Linked DNA regions of Arcticibacter tournemirensis. The protein of the gene in region 1 interacts with the protein of each later gene in a pairwise test. Links are inferred from orthologs where the notes say so. Each region holds a gene or a part of one and is shown on either strand. Other genes may lie near its edges.

The links.
Region 2: the proteins of BDE36_RS01385 (region 1) and BDE36_RS12785 interact in binary tests that used the Escherichia coli proteins (3 or more experiments, as listed by UniProt). The link is inferred for Arcticibacter tournemirensis from one-to-one orthologs.

What each region holds. Positions count from the first base shown.
Region 1 is NZ_VFPL01000001.1:318,160-325,484, reverse strand. What follows is about bases 1,423-4,085. They hold BDE36_RS01385 (acyl carrier protein), read right to left. Parts: upstream 3,041-4,085; coding sequence 2,804-3,040; downstream 1,423-2,803. Other genes in these bases: pyk (pyruvate kinase), read left to right, coding at 3,671-4,085; BDE36_RS01380 (IPExxxVDY family protein), read left to right, coding at 3,189-3,608; fabF (beta-ketoacyl-ACP synthase II), read right to left, coding at 1,530-2,783. Also shown: BDE36_RS01400 (MlaD family protein), read left to right, coding at 1-347; rnc (ribonuclease III), read right to left, coding at 617-1,345; more of pyk, read left to right, coding at 4,086-5,101; BDE36_RS01370 (vitamin B12-dependent ribonucleotide reductase), read left to right, coding at 5,493-7,325. UniProt on the Escherichia coli protein: Carrier of the growing fatty acid chain in fatty acid biosynthesis.
Region 2 is NZ_VFPL01000001.1:3,035,178-3,042,803, forward strand. Bases 1,824-4,787 are described here. They hold BDE36_RS12785 (acyl-CoA thioesterase), read left to right. Parts: upstream 1,824-3,080; coding sequence 3,081-3,494; downstream 3,495-4,787. Other genes in these bases: BDE36_RS12770 (DUF134 domain-containing protein), read left to right, coding at 1,952-2,356; BDE36_RS12775 (NifB/NifX family molybdenum-iron cluster-binding protein), read left to right, coding at 2,353-2,676; BDE36_RS12780 (NifB/NifX family molybdenum-iron cluster-binding protein), read left to right, coding at 2,698-3,084; BDE36_RS12790 (hypothetical protein), read right to left, coding at 3,470-4,594; BDE36_RS12795 (adenylate/guanylate cyclase domain-containing protein), read right to left, coding at 4,679-4,787. Outside these bases: BDE36_RS12760 (endo-1,4-beta-xylanase), read right to left, coding at 1-240; BDE36_RS12765 (DUF2264 domain-containing protein), read right to left, coding at 394-1,632; more of BDE36_RS12795, read right to left, coding at 4,788-5,386; BDE36_RS12800 (DUF4886 domain-containing protein), read left to right, coding at 5,628-6,488; efp (elongation factor P), read right to left, coding at 6,503-7,063; BDE36_RS12810 (BamA/TamA family outer membrane protein), read right to left, coding at 7,118-7,626.

The DNA.
Region 1 (7,325 bases):
CAAACTTTTCCTCTAAACTCAATACCAAAGGGGGACTGGTAGACGAGCTTTTAACGGATACCGTAGTATTTAAAGATTTAAAATCGTCAATAGCTGAAATACAGAAATTAAGCGTGTCTGCCTCTTCTCTTTCGGCAAATCTTGATAATGCCGGCAAGAAACTGAATGAAACAAACAGTCCGGTAGGTCTGCTGTTAAACGACCAGCAATCTGCTGAAAGCTTGAGAAAGACGATTATGAACCTTGAAACGAGCACAAAGAAGTTGGATGAGAATCTGGAGGCGCTTCAACATAACTTCCTGCTCAGGGGCTTTTTCAGGAAGAAAGAGAAGGAAGGCAGGAAGTGAGTTGCGGGTTGTAGGTTGTGAGTATCAAGTATCAAGTATCAAGTATCAAGTATCAAGTATCAAGTATCAAGTATCAAGTATCTAGTAAAGTTAAACGGGCAAAGGTATTAAACTCAATATTCTTACTAAACCTTTTTTGTCAATAATAATCTGATTCTGACAGTTAACGTCTGAAAGCTCAGCTTTAGCTGAATCCTGATAGCTAATCTCTGAACGCTCTGCCTGGGCTAATAGCTAACAGCTAATAGCTGAAAAAGCATGCTGCTTTTTCAAATTCCCAGCGCTTCGCAGGCTTTTTCGGCGGCTAGCTTTTCAGCATTCTTCTTGTTGTAATCGCGGCCGACCCCTTTATTCTCTCCGTCGATGAGTACACTGATTGTAAAAAGCTTGGAGCTTTCGCCTTCTTCGTTTTCAATCAGTTCAAAAGTAATATCTTTTCCCTCGCGCTGGCACCACTCTATCAGTTTGCTCTTAAAATTACTTTCTGTTTTTTCGAGCATGAGTATATCAACGTGTGGTTTGATGATCCTGTTGATAATGAAGTCTCTGGTGAAATTATATCCTTTATCGAGATATATTGCGCCGATAAGCGCCTCAAAAGCGTCTCCTAGTAAGGAGCTTTGTTTGGTTGGAAAGTTAACGATCCGGTTATCGTATTCAATCAATTCACCCAGACCAAGTTTTCTGGCAAGTTGATTAAGGTTTGCACGGCTTACAATTTTAGAACGCATTTCGGTAAGAAAGCCCTCCGTTTTGTAAGGGTACAGTTTAAAAAGTTCCTCAGCAATTACCGAACCCAGAACAGCATCTCCCAGGAATTCCAGGCGCTCATTGCTGTTCTTCGTGCCATTCTTCAAAAGAATCGCTACTGATCTGTGCCTGAACGCCATTCTGTAGAGCGTGACATTTCCAGGAACAAAACCCAACAGGTTCTTTAATAAGTTTATATACTTTCGCTTCGGGGAGAAATAAAGTTTATAAATTGTTGAGAAAGGCATCTGCTATAGAAGAATCTAGAGTAAAGAGTCAGGAATCATGTTATTAACGGATGACATTCCAGGAACAGTCATATACCAAATAATGAAATATTCGCTTTTGTTTCTATTTCGCTAACGTCCATCCGTTAAGGTGCAAACCAAACAGAATTACAGCTTTAACAAAAAACCTAACTCCCTACTAAAATTATCCTTCATATTTTTTGAAGATCACAGAAGCATTATGTCCGCCGAAACCAAACGTATTGCTCTGAGCAGCTCTTACGAGTCGCTCCTGGGCTGTGTTAAATGTCAGGTTTAAACGAGGATTAATTTCCGGATCGTCAGTAAAATGATTGATAGTAGGAGGAACAATGTTGTTTTTCACCGCCAAAATAGCAGCGATACTTTCAATTGCTCCGGCGGCTCCAAGCAGGTGGCCTGTCATTGACTTGGTAGAACTGATATTCAGGCGGAAAGCATCCTCACCAAATAAATCGATGATAGCTTTTGATTCACTGATATCACCAAGAGGAGTAGACGTACCGTGCACGTTGATATAATCAATATCAGATGTACTGAGGCCTGCGTCCTTCAGGGCATTTGTCATTACCAGTCTGGCACCCAGTCCTTCCGGGTGAGGAGCTGTGATATGATTCGCATCCGCGCTCATGCCTCCGCCGACGATTTCAGCATAGATTTTAGCACCTCTGGCTTTGGCATGTTCCAGCTCTTCCAAGATGATTGTTCCGGCACCTTCTCCCGCCACAAAACCATCGCGGTCCTTATCAAAAGGCCTTGAGGCTGTCGCCGGATCTTCATTACGGGTGGATAAGGCATGCATCGCATTGAAACCTCCCATCCCTGCTTCGTTGATGATCGCTTCCGATCCTCCGGAAATAATCACATCGGCCATCCCCAGCCTAAGGTAATTAAAGCCGTCTATCAGAGCGTTAGTTGACGAAGCGCATGCAGATACCGTTGAAAAATTAGGACCTCTGAGGCCATATTTTATCGAGATGTGCCCTGGCGCAATATCGAGGATCATCTTGGGAATGAAGAATGGATTATAACGGGGGGTGCCGTCGCCTTTAGCAAAATTGCTTACTTCGTCGAGGAATGTCTTCAATCCTCCAATCCCTGATCCCCAGATTACACCAATGCGATTGGTATCCGATGTGTCAAAATCTAATCCTGAGTCAATAACAGCCTCATCGGTCGAAACCAATGCGTATTGAACAAAAGGATCCAGCTTACGTACTTCTTTTCTGTCGAGGAAATCTTCCGGTTTGAAGTTCTTTACTTCACAGGCAAACTTAGTTTTGAAGTTTGTAGCATCAAACCGTGTAATCGGAGCAGCGCCGCTCACCCCATTGATGAGGCCGTTCCAATACTCTGTAACGGTATTTCCAATTGGGGTGAGCGCACCAAGTCCTGTTACTACAACTCTTTTTAGCTCCATTTATAGTGTGGCAGCGTGAATTACTTTACGTTTTTTTCTAAATAAGCGATAGCCTGGCCTACTGTACCGATAGTTTCGGCCTGGTCATCAGGTATAGCCACGTTGAACTCTTTTTCGAACTCCATAATCAATTCTACGGTGTCCAAAGAGTCTGCACCCAGATCATTTGTAAATGATGCTTCAGGTGTCACTTCGCTCTCATCTACACCTAATTTTTCAACGATAATTGCTTTTACTCTTGAAGCGATATCAGACATAGTTTTTATTATTTTAATGGTTAAAAATTCTGTGCAAAGAAAAATAAATTCTGATAAATATCAAACCTTTTTGTTTTTGGTTAAAAATGAATAACATGGCTCAATAATTGTTATTCTTTCGTACCTTCGTGCCGTTTTTTATTGCATTTTGAATAGACTTACTCTAAAATACGAACCAGACCTCGATTTTGTTTTAATCGCAATAACCTCTTCATTGAAGGATTATATGCTTTGTTTTAAAATCAATAAGCAATTATCGATCGGTTTTGTTCGTATTACAGAACTGCCTCTTCAGTTAAGTGCCTCAGGAGAAACGGTTTATTTTTCAAGATATCATTATCAGATACCCGAAACAGAAACTGATTTTTTCCTGTTAGCAAATAAAGGTACAGAAGGATATTTAATTCCCGAAATGAAAAGAGTAGATTATTTTATCCTGATAAAGAATTATTTAGATGAAGAGGACATGGAAAGCTTTCTGGACGGGATTAATAAGATTCCCGAGGTAGTAGTTGCTGCAGAAGTAAATCCCGAAAAGTTAAAATCTAAAGAAAATCTGATATTTTAGCACAAATTAATTTAAGTGTAACATATTTACACTAATACACATACCATATTTAATAGGTTAAGATGAGACAAGTTCACAAACGGACAAAGATAGTGGCAACATTAGGGCCTGCCTCGGCAAGCAAGGAAACGCTGCTAAGTATGATCAAGGTAGGGGTAAATGTTTGTCGCCTCAATTTTTCGCATGGCAGTCAGGCAGATCACCAGAAAGTTATCGATACAATCCGTGATATTAATCAGAAGTATAAGATCCACGTGGGAATCCTTGCTGATTTGCAGGGCCCTAAGATCAGGATAGGAATGGTTAAAGACGGCGGGATCCAGCTGATCAACGGAAATCAGATCGATATCACTACTAACGAAATGATAGGAGATGAACAGCAGATCTATATTACCTATTCGAATTTTCCGAAAGATGTAAGAGCAGGCGAAATTATCCTTCTCGACGACGGAAAACTTCAGTTGCGCGTACTCGACACCAATAACAAAGACAAGGTTACCTGCGAGGTTGTTCACGGAGGAATTCTTACATCACGTAAGGGAGTGAACCTTCCAAATACAAAAATATCTATACCAAGTCTTACTGAAGAAGACCTGAGCAACCTTGAATTTGCACTTGCAAACGATGTTGAATGGATCGGGCTCTCTTTCGTTCGTACCGGCGAAGATATCATCGATCTGAAGCGGATCATTAACCGCAGCGGAAAAATGGCCAGGGTAATAGCCAAAATTGAAAAACCTGAAGCTGTTGATAATATCGACGAGATCATCAGAGCTACTGACGGCGTGATGGTTGCCCGTGGTGATCTCGGAGTTGAGATGCCAATGGAGCAGGTTCCTGTTCTTCAGAAGATGATCGTACGCAAATGCCGTGAGGCCTCCAAGCCGGTTGTAATTGCAACACAGATGCTGGAAAGTATGATCACTACTCCCCGTCCTACCCGTGCTGAAGTAAACGACGTGGCCAATTCTGTATTGGATGGCGCCGATGCGGTAATGCTTAGCGGTGAAACTTCAGTTGGAGAATTTCCTGTGATCGTAGTAGATACAATGAGCAAGATCATCAGGAACATTGAGGAAACAGCGTATCCGTACTATACACCGAAAAAACTGGATGTAAATTCTGCAACCTACATGGCTGATGCTGTGTGTGGTTCTGCTGTTTATCTTTCAGAAAAGACGAATGCCTGTGGCATCATATCAATGACTTCTTCGGGCTACACCGCTTTCGAAATTTCGAGCCACCGCCCGAAAGCTACGACCTACATTTTCACAAATAACAAAAATCTGCTGAATACCCTCAGCCTTCTTTGGGGCGTACGTGGTTTTTACTATGATAAGCAGGAAAGTACCGACCGGACTATCAGCGATGTTAACCGCATCCTAAAAGAAGAAAAGATGATCATGCCGGGCGATGCTGTAATTAATACAGCGGCCATGCCGATAGAAAAGCGCGGCAAAACCAACATGATCCGGGTGACGGTGGTTGATTAGGCTATTGGCAATTAGCTATTGGCGAATAAAGGTATTAAATAAAAGAGGTTGCTTCTAGCCAGGCAACCTCTTTTATTTTGACTATAAACATTACAGAAAACGCTTAGCACGTCCAAATAATTATCCTTGCTACTGCTAACTGCCAACAGCCAATAGCCAATAGCTTCTTTATAGTTTTCCACAAATTAAATGTTTCAGAATCAACGTTCTCTAACACATTTCAAGCAGTGAAAGGGGTACGGTTTGCAGGCATGTGGAAAACCAGAATTCACTTCAGTTAACCTTAATGTTAATTTTGAGTAAAAACCCCTTAAAATTACGGGGTCTATCTATTGGGGAACATACCAAAACTAAAATTTAAGACATTAATAATATAAAAAGTACTCAAACTATGAGCAAAAAAACAGCAGCAAAGACAGCAGGAGGAACCGGCAGCGGTTTGCAGTTCCAGCGTTACTTCAGCAAAGAAGGAGTGAACGTTTACGATCTTTTCACCTACGAAAAGCGCTCCTCGGTCATTAGAAATCCTGCAGGTGATGCAGTGTTTGAAATGAAAGATGTGGAAGTTCCGAACTCATGGAGCCAGGTGGCTACAGATATCCTTGCGCAGAAATACTTTAGAAAAGCCGGTGTACCTCAGGCAGACGGAACTACCGGCTCTGAGAGAAGCATTAAACAAGTAGCGCACCGTATGGCCGACTGCTGGAAGCAATGGGGCCAGCGTTACGGGTATTTTGCTTCTAAAGAAGATGCTGATATTTTTTACGACGAACTCGTCTATACTATTGTAGGTCAGCTTGCTGCTCCTAATTCGCCTCAGTGGTTCAATACCGGCTTACACAGCTCTTACGGAATTACAGGTAAACCACAGGGACACTATTTTGTTGATCCCGAAACAGAAGAACTGAAGAAATCTACTTCCGCCTACGAGCGCCCGCAACCGCACGCTTGTTTTATTCTGTCGGTAACCGACGATCTGGTTAACGACGGTGGCATCATGGATCTTTGGGTACGTGAAGCACGCATATTTAAATATGGATCAGGCGTCGGAACGAACTTCTCCTCTATCCGCGGAGAAAATGAAAAACTTTCGGGAGGAGGCTATTCATCCGGATTAATGTCCTTCCTTAAGATCGGCGATCGTGCTGCCGGAGCAATAAAGTCGGGGGGTACTACCCGTCGTGCTGCAAAGATGGTTTGTCTTGATCTGGACCACCCTGAAATAGAAAATTTTGTTAACTGGAAAGTAGAAGAAGAACGCAAAGTAGCCGCTCTGATTGCCGCCGGATATTCTTCCGACTATGAAGGCGAAGCTTATCGCACAGTATCTGGTCAGAATTCAAACAACTCGGTTCGTATCCCCAATGCATTCTTCAAAGCACTAGAGGGCGGGTCTGCCTGGGATTTAAAATCAAGGACCGATGGCCGCACACTGAAATCGATCTCCGCTGATAAGCTTTGGCAGGATATCGCATTTGCTGCCTGGGCCTGTGCCGATCCTGGTGTTCAGTATGATACTACTATCAACGAATGGCATACTTGTCCCGAAGGCGGACGCATCAATGCATCCAACCCTTGTTCAGAATATATGTTCCTGGATAACACGGCTTGTAATCTTGCCTCTGTTAACCTGGCGCACTTCTTTAACCCCGATACCTTTGTGTTTGATGTGAAGGGGTATGAACACGCCTGTCGTATCTGGACTGTCGTGTTAGAAATCTCTGTGCTGATGGCTCAGTTCCCTTCTAAGGAAGTAGCTCAGCTGTCGTACGATTACCGCACTCTGGGACTTGGATATGCTAACCTGGGCTCTATGCTCATGGTTGCAGGTATTCCTTACGACAGTGAAAAAGCAAGGGCTATAGGTGGCGCTATCACCGCTATCATGACCGGTACCGCTTATGCAACTTCAGCGGAAATGGCCAAGTCGCTCGGTGCATTCAAACGTTATGATGAAAATAAACAGCATATGCTGCGTGTGATGCGTAATCATCGTTTTGCTGCCTATAATTCGACAGAGAACTATGAAGGCCTGGAAATTGCGCCTCCGGGAATTGACCCGAAATATTGCCCTGATTACCTCCTTTCTGCAGCTTGCAATTCATGGGATAAGGCCGTAGAACTAGGCGAGAAATACGGATATCGTAATGCTCAGACAACGGTTATTGCACCTACCGGAACCATTGGCCTGGTAATGGATTGCGATACTACCGGTATCGAGCCT
Region 2 (7,626 bases), 2.7 Mb from region 1 along the record:
CTCTGCTTTCATAATGTTTTCGGGCGTGACAGCATCAAAATTGTCAGTGATTATTTTCCCGCATACGGGATCTCTCTCCCTGATCTGGTCAGCATTAATAGCTGTTCCAATAGTAAAGTTGCCTTTAAATGTGTCCTTTAATGTACCTGATTGTTTCGGTTCATTGGGACTTCTGAAGCTGCTGCATCCTGCCGACAGAAGAATCGACAGTATGCTTGTTAAAATAAATGAATCTCTCATAAAGAACTAATATAAAGCGTGTGTATCCCCAGATTTTTTGGTCAGTGTTAGAGAACAAAACTAAGATACAGGGTGCAGGAGAGTGGGGAGTATTAGCTAATTTTATGAGACAAATGTTTACGCGACGGCTCTCAGCCGTGCAAAATACGGTTTTTAGTACCCCACGGCATGATCCTTCGGAAATTCTTTACCGTTCCAGGCTTTTTTCTGCGTCCATTCTTTTGCGGGCGAAGTCCAGAACGAATGATCAGCGGGAAGCCCCAATGGTAAGAATATAAGCGACGTAAGATACAGGCTGCCATTGTTTGTGTAACTGTCGGCTATTCCAGGCTGATGTCCGGCAAACCCAAGTTGAAGAAAGCCTCCTGTGTTAAAATTACCATCAACAGAGAACATTCTCTTCATGGCGGAGGTAAGGGCAGAACGCACCTGTCCTTCAGAAAGCTCTTCTGGAAGTTCCTTCTTCAGCGCAAGCAAAGCCAATGGCTGGAATACCCCTAAACGGTAGGTCATCGAGCGGCCGAATACAGGAAAGCTGCCTTCGGGAGAAATAAAACGTTCGAGAATTGCGCCGTACCGCTGCATTCTCTTTTTCGCCGTTTCAAGCTGGGCAGGTCTGGCCAGTTTCTTCTTTACCAGCTCTTCAAGCACCTCCACATACATCGGTTGTATCACATAGCTGTTGTAATAATCGAATGCAAAGTGTTCTCCGTCCGAATACCATCCGTCCCCAACATACCATTCGTCTATTTTGCGAAGAGCGCTGGTGATCCGGTACGAATCGTATTGCGCGTCGGCGGTCATCAAAAATGTCTCAACCATAGCAGAGAATAACAGCCAGTTGGTATAAGGCGGATTAATGCGCCTTAACTGCTGGAACTCGGCTATATATCGTTTTTTTGTTACGTCATCCAGGGGCTTCCATAGTTGCTCAGGTGCCCTGAGGAAGCTATTTGCAAGGAAGGCTGCATCTACTAAAGGCTGTCCCTCTTTCCGCCAAAGCAGGTAATCCGGACTTTCGGGATCGACAGCCTGAGCGTAGCTCTTTAGCGCCCACTCACGCAGCTGTTTCCTTTGTTTTCCTTCCGGAGTGTTGTCGTCGGGAAGACTTAACCAGGGAGCCAGTCCCGACATGAGCCGTCCGAAGCATTCCATATATGAAACCTTTTTATCTCTCCCGTCCCAGCTCGGGCTTAGCTCCAGCTGCATTTTCTCCGACAGTTTGCCTTCGCTCATATTGCTTAAAACAGGCGCTGCCATTTTATACAGCAGGGTCGTCCAGTACGCCCGGTCATTGTTCTTTTCAGGAATTAACCAGTTTTTTTTCTGCTGCGCTGAAACCGAAGCAACTAAACAGATCGTAAGAATGCCAATAAAGATTTTAGTTTTCATATAATGCTTTCTCTTTTACAAATATGGTCGTTTAAAGAAAATTATCTTGTTTAAATACTGGTCAATATGATTTTAATTTAGTTCAATCGGATGTTCCGCTTCGTACCCGCTTCAGAAATGCTTCAGAGTGGAAAGCCACCACTTAGCGACCATGCTTTGTCTTTCTCCCGTGCTTCTTCGATAAAAATCGAAGAAGCACGGGAGCGAGCGGCAAGATGCTACGTAGATAGCCTCATTCGGTTTTGGACAGGTATGCTTTCTCTACTGGGGAAATAAATTTCAATTATGAGCAAATGTTCATTATTATTGTGCATTATTTATGGCGCGAATAAAGAAATCAAGAGTAATACAGCGGGCTCCGTCTTTTTCGGGATTTAAGCCTTTTGGTATTCAAACATCGTCGGGCGAAGAGGTGGTACTTCATCTTGAAGAATATGAATCCATTAAACTCTGCGATTATGATCATCTTACACATGAACAGGCTGCTAAGGCAATGAACGTGTCGAGGCCTACTTTCACAAGGGTTTACCAGAGCGCCAGAAATAAAATTGCCAGGGCATTTGTAGAAGCTTCGGGTATCCGTCTGGAGGGAGGTCATTCTATTGTTGGAATCAACTGGTACTCATGCTCTTGCTGTGAGATCAGCTTTTCTTGTGTAACGGATGATCAGCCAGCCTGTCCTTTTTGTCTTTCAGTAAACCTGTCTAATGTTGAGCAACAATGATTATTGCCATAGCCCTTCATAACAATACCTTAAACTCACCCGTGCATCTTCAGTTTGGCCGCTGTTCTTTTTTTGCCTTCTATAACGGTGAATCGGACAAGGTTACTTATTTAGAAAATACTGAAAAGGACAGCCTGAAGGATACGGGCATAGCCATCGCTTCAATGCTCCTTTCAAAAAGGGTTTCGGCGGTAGTGGCAGGCCGTTTCGGCGTGAAAGTGGCAGATTATTTAAGAGGAAAACAAGTGCAGATGATCATCCCCCATAGGAAAGACACGACATTGGCGGATATCCTGAAAAAGGTTAATTCACACAAGTAGAACAACGTAATGAAAATGAATATGAAAATAGCAATAGCCGTTTCGGGAACCGATGTTTCCGGGCATTTTGGAAGTGCAGAAGCCTTCAGGATATTTACCCTGGAACCTTCGGGACAAGTAACCGAAACTGAAATCATACAAGGATCGGGAGAGTGCGGATGCAGGTCGGGAATAGCAACCGTTTTGGCCGAACATGGGGTAGAAGTACTACTGGCGGGAAGTATGGGTACCGGCTCGTACACGCTGTTACGGCGTAATCGTATTGTGGTTTTAAGAGGATGTTCGGGCGAAGCAACCACCGTTTTAAGAGATTTCCTTGATGGTCGTCTTTCCGATCAGGGAAGTAATTGTTCAGTGCATGGCGAAGATCACGGGGAAGGGCATGTATGTAATCACCATCACAAATGATAAGTTTCAGTACTAAATTAAGAGTCCAGTATTGCGATACAGACCAGATGAGCTTTGCACATCATTCCAATTATGTGAAATATTTCGAACTGGCGAGGCTGGAATTGTTGAGGAGCATAGGGGTTTCCTATGTTTCAATTGAGGAAGCTGGCTTTATCCTGCCGGTTGTAGACGTTAAAATACATTACATTAAGCCCGCTTTCTACGACGATGAACTTCTGATTGAAACCAGGCTTCCTGCTTTAAAAGGCGCAAGGATTGTATTTCTCTATCATGTAACCAATCAGCATGGGAAGCTCATCTGCGAAGGGGAAACGACGCTGGCATTTGCTGGTAAAGTCAACAAAAGGGCCTGCCATCCGCCTGCCTTTTTTATTAACGCTGTTCATAATGCGGAAGTAGCGGTGTGATTGTCGCGTTTTTTTAGATCACTGTCGATCCGGTCATTCCACTTCGCCTGTGCCGCTGCATTCATTCCGTGGGAAGTTTCAATGTCATATGCCTTTTGCATAGCGTGCATATCTCTTAAGGAATCAAGATACTGCATGTTAAGGAAAGCTTCATATGTATCAGGGGTAAGTTTCTCAGTCAAAACCTTTTGTTTAAACTGTTCGGCTATGATTTTTACAATATCAAAATGCCGTTGCTCGTGGTTTAAGGCATATTGGTTTCTTCCAGCGGAACTGGCCCAGCAGGCGCTTTTAGGCAGATAAGCTTTCATTGCGACATCAACATAGATAGTCTCATTTTTTAGCTTCGCATCCTGTATATAACCAAGACCGGGAATCACGAGTGCCTGGTATTTGTTTGAATGTATATTCTGCGACTGAAAATCACCCCAGGTTAGCTTTCTTTCAGGTGAATAGTATATCGTGTCGCCCTCAGGCTGCTCTCTGTAATCCGAAAAGTTGAACCTAACATCCCTGGCGAGCCGCCAATCGGATTTTACATTGGCCTTCATCCAGTTATCAAAACTAACCAAAGCAGTTCTTAAAATATTGCGGATATGGCTTTCTACAGAAGTCGTATTGCCAACCGGCCGGGTATAGCGTAACGCGAACTTTGGAGACGTGAGAGGGGCTACACCATATTCTTTTGTCAGTCCAAAAGAGAGATGCAGCTTTATGCGACCTTCAATGCTGCCATCGGGAAGGGTCGCTTCGCTCACTTTTAATTCATTCAGGCCGATAGTGACCGCCCTTAACGACCTGTCTTTTTGTAGATTTTTGGATAAATAGTTGTTGACTGCTGCTATTGCACCGCCATGCAGATCTGTCGTCTTAACTATTGTCTGATCTGCCGCATTTTTTATGACCAGCGAAGCGACGGCTCCTTTACTGGTTCTTTCGTCTGCGATGGTCGCGATATAATATCCCGTAGGCTTCAGTACGATCGGCGAATTCTCCAGTACTATTTGCGCTGATGTCTGAAAGCTATTGATCAGTATCAGTCCTGTAACAATGAATAGTAGTTGTATTTTATATGTCTTATATGTCCTTCGCAGTTTCATTCCCACTTTCCATACATCTAACGCATTTATCTCATAAGTAGTATCAGCGGTGTTGCGTTAATGTTCTTGCAATTGACACATAGCTCAACCCGAAATAGCGAGTACATAATCGAGATCGCAGTCAGGTTCCTCCAAAGGAATATTCCGGTAGTAAGGCTTGCCAAGTAAGCGCACTTCTTGACTTGATGATAGGCCTGGCAAGCTGACCGTTCTTTTTTCACCATTGGAGGCATTTCCCTGCAATAATCCGTAAGCCTCTTCCGAAATGATAAGGTCGTTATTCAGCTCTTTTGTTTTCGCCTGCAAGCGTGATGCTATGTTGACAGGTAAACCCATTACCGATAATTGCTGCTGTTGCGACTCAAGTCCGAATTGCCCGACGACAACACTGCCAGTATGCATGCCTATGCCAATTTCGAGCGGATTCTGCCGATATTCCGCGGCATATGCGTCATTAAACAACTGAACCGACTCAAGCATCATCCTTGCGGCCTGATAGCTTTGATTTGCCGCTTCTTTGATAGAAGATCCGAATCCGAAAACGGCATAAAGGCTGTCTCCTGCCATCTCTACAACGGTGCCTTTGAACGTTTTTATAATCTTATTAAACATGGAAAACAACCGATGCACTACCTCGATAACTTCTCTGGCTGGTCGCGATTCCATCAAACCAGTAAAATTCCGGATATCTAAAAACAAGATTGCCAGTTCTTCTTCAGCATCGGCAGGCGGAAGGATATTCGGGTAGGCAACAGCAGTTGGTGCGTAGGAGGATGTAGAGCTAATTTTCATTGGGTTATCATTATCGTTTTTTGAAGTAGACGAACAAGTATTTAAAACATTTTAAATTTTCTTTCAGAAAATGCTTTCGTAACTTTTAAATGACAAAATATGCAACTGTTTGGGTTGGATTCACTATGATCAGATTTGCTCCTGGGAAAATACCATCTGCTAATGAATAAGATTGAGAAGATGATTGCTATTTATTAATTTAGCGAAAAATACCTCAACACACATATCCAAAAAATATAAAATGAAAAAGTCTTTTGTTAAGAATGTCTTCGCGCTGCTGCTTATTGCTTTTTACAGTCTGTCTGTTCAGGCGAAAGATGTAATTAAAATATTGGCCATAGGGAACAGCTTTTCTGATGATGCTGTCGAAAACTACCTCTACGAACTTGCTAAAGCTGCCGGTGATAGTCTGGTTATTGGAAACGCCTATATCGGTGGATGTTCATTAGAAACACATAATAAAAACGCCGGTTCAAACGCGGCGGCTTATTCTTACAGAAAGATTGTAGGCGGTAAAAAGACGACAATCGCTAATAGCACCTTGCTATCCTGTATTAAAGATGAACCCTGGGACTATATTAGCTTCCAGCAAGCGAGCCCGAATTCAGGGATATATGCAACCTACTTTCCATATTTAACCGACCTGATGAAATATACTAAAAGTAATGCAACCAATCATCGTGTTAAATTTATACTGCACCGCACCTGGGCCTATGCTAAAACATCATCGCATACCGGTTTCGCAAATTACCATAACAATCAGGATGAAATGTACCGGGCAATTGTTGATGCAACCAGGAAAGTTGTAAAAGAGGTAAAGGGCTTTAAACTTCTTATTCCATCCGGAACGGCCATTCAGAACGCCAGGACAAGTGCCATAGGAGATAATCTTTGCAGGGACGGCTATCACCTGGAGCTGACTTACGGTCGTTACACTGCCGCATGCACCTGGTTTGAAGCCCTTACGGGCAAAAGCGTAGTAGGCAACACGTATGTCCCTGAAACAATAAATAGCTCAAAAGCTAAAATAGCTCAGAATGCTGCGCATTATGCGATACGCAAACCTGATGAAGTAACTTCCATGGCCTCGTTTAGTTTATAACGAGGCCATAGATATTATTTTACGCGCTCGATATACTCGCCCGTACGTGTATCGACTTTGATTTTATCGCCCTGGTTCACAAATAAAGGAACTTTTATTTCGATACCGGTTTCTGTGGTAGCATATTTCTGTGCGCCCGAAGAAGTGTCGCCTTTAACAGCCGGCTCGGTATAGGTGATTTCCAGCTCTACAGAATTCGGCGCCTGAGCCATAATTGGCTCTCCGCTCTCCAAAGAAACGATCACGTTCATGCCTTCCTTTATAAACTTTGCGGCTGGCCCGAAAAGTGATTTTGGAATATTGAACTGATCGAAGGTGACGTTATCCATAACCACAAAGTAGTCGCCTTCTTCATACAGATATTGGTAGTCATTGCTTTCTACCCGGCAGATTTCCACCTGCTCGTCAGTCCCTAAACGGGCCTCTACGATCTTTCCGGTTTTGATATTGCGAAACTTGCCTAAGTAAAAGGCTCCGCCTTTACCTGGTGTACGGTGTAATATTTCTGCAACTGTCACCAGTTCGCCGTTGAAACGTAAGATGTTTCCCGATTTTATTTCGGATGCCTTTGCCATAAAGAATAATTGTAAAATTTGAGCTCAAAGATATATGAAAATGTCTTTGCAAAATTAAAATCTGAATTTCATTGCTGCATAAGGGTACCACCCTTCTTTCGAATAGCCTGCCAAAAGCCTGAATAAGGTAATTTGTGCCGGAGCAAAATACACGCCGGCCCCGGTTCCGTTATGCCAGGTTGATGAACGCTCTCCTTTCTCCCATACTCTTCCAATATCGTAGAACGCCATAAATCCGAATTGTCCGGGCAGGATGTAACTGGCGAAATCCGACGCTTTGATCCTCAGCTCAAGATTATTATATACCATGTGCTGACCGGCGAACCGGTACTGGCGGTACCCAAGCAGATTGTCGTGCCCGCCGAGGAACAACGACTGGTAAAAAGCTGTTTTACCCGCCGAGATACCCCCACCGAGACGTTCAGCAATGACGACCGTCGATTTCTTATTCAGACTTTTATAAAAGGCAAGCTCTGGCAGAACCTGCAGAAATGATCTGGAATAGTCATTAAGTCCTTTGTATCCTTGTATCCTGATGTTTACGTACGTTCCCCAGGAAGGCA